2 linked regions of the Vulgatibacter sp. genome follow. The protein of the gene in region 2 interacts with the protein of the main gene of each other region in a pairwise test. Links are inferred from orthologs where the notes say so. Each region holds a gene or a part of one and is shown on either strand. Other genes may lie near its edges.

Evidence for each region. Proteins that work in one complex are often made in the same cells at the same time.
Region 1: the proteins of secD (region 2) and pheT interact in binary tests that used the Escherichia coli proteins (3 or more experiments, as listed by UniProt). The link is inferred for Vulgatibacter sp. from one-to-one orthologs.

Annotation. Positions count from the first base shown.
Region 1 is NZ_JAWLCN010000008.1:194,089-197,243, forward strand. Bases 1-3,066 are described here. They hold pheT (phenylalanine--tRNA ligase subunit beta), read right to left. Parts: upstream 2,705-3,066; coding sequence 296-2,704; downstream 1-295. Other genes in these bases: ACESMR_RS17965 (hypothetical protein), read right to left, coding at 1-256; ACESMR_RS17975 (phenylalanine--tRNA ligase subunit alpha), read right to left, coding at 2,749-3,066. Also shown: more of ACESMR_RS17975, read right to left, coding at 3,067-3,155.
Region 2 is NZ_JAWLCN010000002.1:783,192-786,277, forward strand. The notes cover bases 1-2,996. They hold secD (protein translocase subunit SecD), read right to left. Parts: upstream 2,380-2,996; coding sequence 622-2,379; downstream 1-621. Other genes in these bases: secF (protein translocase subunit SecF), read right to left, coding at 1-567; yajC (preprotein translocase subunit YajC), read right to left, coding at 2,443-2,799. UniProt on the Escherichia coli protein: Part of the Sec protein translocase complex. Interacts with the SecYEG preprotein conducting channel. SecDF uses the proton motive force (PMF) to complete protein translocation after the ATP-dependent function of SecA.

The sequences.
Region 1 (3,155 bases), on a different replicon or contig from region 2:
GGAAGACGTAGAGCCCGGTGAAGGTCCCGCCGAGGAGGATCCCCACCACCGCAAAGGCCACCGCCCACGACGAGGAGCGCGGCCGCGCGTGGTGGCGCAACCCCCAGATCCCCATCCCCAGCGCGGCGAGGGAGAGGAGCAGGCCGAGCCCCGGCACCCAGGCGAGGAGCACCGCGAGCAGCGCTACCGCGAGGGTGAAGCCGTGCCGCCAGTGGGGCCTCGCCTCCGCCCCGATCGCCGGATCCGTCTGCGCCATGGCGGGCAAGCTAAGCCGCCCGCCCGCCGTCGGCACGTATCAGCCTCGGAGCTCGGCGCCGACCTCGCGGGCCAGGGCCTGCACCAGCGCCCCGTGAACCCGGGTGATCTCCTCGTCGGTGAGGGTGCGCTCCGGCGCCCGGTAGCGGATGGCGAAGGCGAGGTTCTTGCGGCCTTCGCCGAGCTGCGGCCCCTGGTAGACGTCGAAGAGCTCCACGCCCTCGACCAGCCCCTCGCCTGCGGGGCCGCGGAGCACCGCCTCGATCCGCGCCGCGGAGACCTCCACCGGCACCACGACTGCCAGGTCCCGGAGCACCGCCGGGAAGCGGGGCACGCCGGTGAACCGGGGCAGCAGGTGGGCCGCCTCGACCAGCGCGTCGAATTCGAGCTCGAAGACGAAGACGCCGCGGGGCAGATCGAAGGACTCGGCCACCACCGGGTGGAGCTCGCCGAGCTGCCCCACCGCCCGCTCGCCCGCCATCACCACGCAGGCCGAGCGCGGGTGGAGCCACGTCGCGTCGCCAGCCTCCCAGCGCACGCCGACGACGCCCAGCGAGGCGAGCATCGTCTCGAGGATCCCCTTGGCATCGAAGAAATCGACGGGCTGCGCGCCTTCCGCCCAATTGGCGGGGCGGCGGTTCCCGGCGAGGAGGCCCGCCACGCGCACCGGCTCCCGAACCGGCGCGTCGCGGGTGCCCTCGGGAAGGAAGGCGGGCCCGATCTCGTAGAGGCGCAGATCCTCCACCTGCCGGTTCCGGTTGAAGGCGGCGTTGCGCAGCAGCCCGGCGACGAGTCCGGTCCGCATCACGCTCTGGGTCTCGGTGAGCGGGTTGCGCAGCGGCAGCGCGGCAGGCGCCTTGCCCCCGGGCACCAGCGCCGCGAGGTCCTTCGGATCGACGAAGGCGTAGTTGAGCACCTCGTCGAGGCCGGCCCCCGCGAAGATCTCCCGTAGCGCTGCCTGGACCCGCTGCGCCTTCGTCGGCTGCGCTGCCTCCGCCGCGGCGGAGGGCAGCGCCGTCGGTACCGTGGCGTAGCCGCGGATCCGGGCGACCTCCTCGATCAGATCGGCCTCGCGGCCCACGTCGGTGCGGAAGGTCGGGACGGCGAAGCGCGCGCCCTGCCCGTCCTCGGCGACCAGCCCGAAGCCGAGGTCGAGGAGGATCCGGCGCGATTCCTCCGCGGGAACCTCGACGCCGAGGAGCTCGCCCACCCGCTTCCACCGCAGCGCCACCTGCGCCGGCTCCCGACTGCCCGGGAACTCGTCGACGACGCCGGGCCGCACCTCGCCGCCGGCGAGCTGCTGGATCAACGCCGCCGCCCGATCGATGGCGAAGCGGACCGCCTCGATGTCGGCCCCGCGCTCGAAGCGATGCGAGGACTCGGTGTGGAGGCCGTGCCGCTTGGAGGAGCGGCGCACGCCCGTGGGCTGGAACCACGCGCTCTCGATCAGCACCCGCGTGGTGCCCTCGCCCACTTCGGCGTCGGCGCCGCCCATCACGCCGGCGAGGACCAGGGCCCGCTCGCCGTCGGCGATGACCAGATCCTCGGGGACGAGCGTGCGCTCCTTCTCGTCGAGGGTGACCAGCTTCTCGCCGGCCTCGGCGGTGCGAACCACGATCCTCCCGCCGCGGACCTTGTCGAGGTCGAAGGCATGGAGGGGATGGCCCGTCTCGAGGAGCACGTAGTTGGTGACGTCGATCACGTTGCCGAGGGCGCGCACGCCGCACGCGGTGAGCCGCTGCTGCATCCACTGCGGCGAGGCGCCGAAGCGCACGCCCTCCACCACGCGGGCGGCGTATCGGCCGCAGCGGGCGGGATCGCGGATCTCCACCGCAACGAGATCGCTGGCGGGGGTTCCGCTCTCCTGCGGCGCCGCAGCGGGCATCCGCAGCTTCGTGCCGGTGAGGGCCACCAGCTCCCTGGCGACGCCCAGGTGCGAGAGCCAGTCGGGGCGGTTGGGCGTGGCGTTCAGGGTGAGCACGACGTCGTCGAGGCCGAGGTGCTCGGTGATCGCCTGCCCCACCGGCGCGTTCTCCTCGAGGAGCAGGAGACCGGCGCTCTCCTCGGAGACGCCCAGCTCCTTCGCGGAGCAGAGCATGCCGGCGGACTCGACCCCGCGGAGCTTGCGCCGCTCGATCCGCATCCCGTTGGGAAGCTCCGCGCCGAGGAGCGCGGTGGGCACCTTGGCGCCGACACCGTAGTTGGCCGCGCCGCAGACGATGGAGAGGAGCTCGCCCTGCCCCGCGTCCACCTTGCAGAGGTTGAGCTTGTCGGAGCCTTCCACCGGCTCCTTGGAGACCACCTGCCCGACCACGACGTGGCCGAGGCCCTCGCCACGGCGCTCGATCGCCTCGACCTCGAGGCCTGCGTGGGTGAGGAGCTCCGCCAGCCGGTCCACCGGCGGCATCTGCTCCACGAGATCGGACAGCCATTTGTAGGAAATCTGCATGTTCGCTCCGCGCGCCGCTCGAAGGCGCAGCGTGGGCTTTCGGATCAGAACTGGGCGAGGAAACGGGCGTCGTTCTCGAAGAGCAGGCGCAAATCGTCGATGCCGTAGCGCAGCATCGCGATCCGCTCGACACCGAGGCCGAAGGCGAAGCCGCTGAATTCGTCGGGATCGTAACCGGCGCTCTCGAAGACGTTGGGATGGACCATGCCGGCGCCGAGCACCTCGAGCCAGCCGGTGCCCTTGCAGACCCGGCACATCTGGCCCTCGGCGCCCTTGCCCGCGGCCTCGCCAGCAGGCGGCACGCCGATCGATTCGGTGGGCCGCAGCGGATCCGGCGCCGGGACCGCGAGCTTCATCCGCTCCGCCCGCTGCGCAGGCGCGCGGCCGGTGCCGCCGCAGATCACGCAGGAGATGTCCACCTCGGCGGAAGGCTCGGTGAAGGGGAAGTAGC
Region 2 (3,086 bases):
TGTTCCGCTCACCTTGTCGGCGAGGCCCTGGGTCAGGACCTGGTAGGAGGGCTGGTTGCCGCGGGTGAGGTCGCGGACCGCCTCCTCGCCCTCGCGCAGGGAGACGCCCTCGACGGCTGTCACCGCGGTGCGCAGCGCCGCGAGGGGCACCGGCTTCTCGGTGCGCACGTCGATCCGGTCGCCGACGTTCTCGTCGAAGATGATCGCCTGCACGCCGTAGGGCTGCAGCGCCTGCTCGAGGCCGGAGCGGACCGCCGTGGCCTGCTCGGGCGTGAGGATCGAGATGCGCTCCACGCGGACGAGGAAGCTGTTCTCCTCCTCGGAGCCGAAGCGCTGCACGCTCGCGTCGACGAAGCCCGCCTCCTCGATGCGCTTGCGCACGTCGGTGGCGGAGACCGACTCGTCGAACTTCACCTCGATCTCGGTGCCGCCGGCGAAGTCCACGCCGAGGTTGAGACGGAAGGGGACGAGGATCCAGATGAGCGCGACCAGCACCGTCGAGACGGTGAGTGCCAGCTTGCGCTTGGCCAGGAAGTCGATGTTGGTTCCCGGCTTGACGAATTCCATTCGAGACTCCGAAGCGCGGGCCCTGCCGAAGCGACCCGCGCGTTCAAACCAGGATCAGACCGAGAGCGCCTCGCCCGCGCGGCCACGCACCCGGGCGTCGACGAGGACGCGGGTGACGACGATGGCCGTGAACATCGAGCAGAGCAGGCCGATGATGAGCGTCACCGCGAAGCCGCGGATCGGGCCGGTGCCGTACTGCAGGAGCACGACCGCAGCGATGAGCGTGGTGACGTTGGCGTCGAAGATGGTCCAGAAGGCCTTGCCGTAGCCGTTCTCGACGGCGGCCTTGGCGGTGCGGCCCGCGCGGACCTCCTCGCGGATGCGCTCGTTGATGAGCACGTTGGCGTCCACCGCCATGCCGAGGGTGAGGATGAAGCCGGCGATGCCGGGGAGCGTGAGCGTGGCGCCGAAGACCGCGAGGATCGCGAGGACCAGCACGCCGTTGAGCACCAGCGCCACGTCGGCGATGAGCCCGGCGAGGCGGTAGTAGATCGCCATGAAGAGCACGACGAGGGCGAGGCCGATCACCGCGGCGATGGAGCCCTTGCGGATCAGCTCGGGCCCGAGGGACGCACCCACCGAGCGCTCCTCGAGGATCGAGACGGGCGCGGGGAGCGCGCCGGAGCGGAGCACCAGCGAGAGCTCGTTCGCGTCGGCGAGGAGCTCGTTGTAGCTCTTGTTGCCGCCGAGGGTGATCTGCGCGTTGCCGCCGGCGATGCGCGACTGGATCACCGGGGCCGAGTCGACGGTGTCGTCGAGGACGATGGCGAGGCGCTTGCCGATGTTGTCGCCGGTGATGCGCTCGAAGGCCTGCGCGCCCTCGGTGTCGAAGGTGAGGCCGACGTAGGGCTTGCCGCCGCCGAGGCCCGACTGATCGAGGAGCGGCCGGGCGTCGGTGAGCTTGTCGCCGGTGAGCTCCACCTTCGAGTTGAGCACGTAGGTGCGGTAGACCACCGGCGCGCCGGGGGCGTTGGTGCGGGTCTCGGCCCTGCCGATGGCGAACTCGAGCCCCTCCGGCGCCTTGCCGGCGACGAAGTTGGAGAGGGCCACGCGGTCGGTGGACTGCAGGTAGGTCTGGTAGCCGTCGCTGCCGAGGGTGACGCCCTCCGGCGGCGGCCCGAGGGTCTCGACCAGGTTCGCGCCCTGGTCGTCGGCGACGATCTTGAACTGGAGCTGGGCGGTGCGACCGAGCAGGTCCTTGGCAGCCTCGGGATCCTTGAAGCCCGGCAGCTGCACGAGGATGCCGTCCTCGCCGCGCTTGGCGATGGTGGGCTCGGAGACGCCCCACTTGTCGACGCGGTTGCGGATGGTGCGCAGCGCCTGATCGACCGCGCTCTCCTTGTAGGCAGCGATCGACTGGTCGGTGAACGCCCAGGTGCTCTCGGTGCCGCCCGAGCGCTGGCTCATGTCGTTGAAATACTCGGAAGCAGCTGCCTCGAAGGCATCCGCGCTCGCCTCGTCGGCGAAGGTGATCCGGACCAACTCGTCCTGCGGCTCCGCCTTGATCGACTGGAAGGAGAGCTTCTGCTCCGTCGCCCAGCTGCGCAGCTCGTCCGCCCGGCGGACCACCTTGTCCTGCACGGCCTTCTGCAGGTCGACGCCCATCACGAGGTGGACGCCGCCCTGGAGATCGAGGCCGAGGTTGATGCGCTTCTTCGGCGCCCAGGACGGGAGGGCTGCCTCGAAGGTCGCCGCGTCGTTGCGGGTCTCCTGCGGCAGCGAGAAATAGACGAAGGTCGGAATGAGGAGGTAGACGGCGCCAAGCACCACCGCCAGCACCAACCCCAGCCGCACGTACCAGCTGCGTTCCATGCGTACCTCGCGCGGCCCCCCCGGGCCCCTCGGCTCCGGGCGGAGGTTGCGCATTCGAGTCGATTACTTCTTCGCGGAAACCGCGGTCGAGGCCTCGGCCGCCGTGCCGGGCTGCGGGCCGGCGATCTGGCTCTTGAGCACCCGGATCTTCACGTCGCGTGCGATCTCGAGGGTCACGGCCGGGTCGGCGATGGCGACGATCCGGCCGAAGATGCCGGACTGGGTCACCACCTCGTCCCCCGCCTTCAGCGAGTCGATGTAGGTGCGGTGCTGCTTCGCCTGCTTCTGCTGGGGGCGGATCATCAGGAAGTAGATCACGCCGAACATCAGCAGGATCGGCAGCATGGAGATGAGGCCACCGGCGGCGCCGCCTTCGGGTGCCGCCTGTGCGATGAGGCCACCCAGAATCTGCTCGATCACGTCTGCTCCGTTCCCGTCAAGGGTTGGATCACCCACGAAGGCCCGGCGTTATACGCGAGTCAACTGGACCCCACAAGGCATGTGGAGCCCGATATCACTGCGTGTTTTCGCGGGGTGTGGGGGCTTTCGACGCGCTGAACAGCCGATTCTTCCGCCCCATGCCGCCAGCGCAAAAAAAGGGCCGAGACGCACGGAGCGCTCGGCCCTTCCCCTCTCCCGGCGGCAGACGTTTCGGTCCGCCACCAGCCGCGGATGGAGCAAGCGGCGGGCCATGGGCCCTGCTCCGC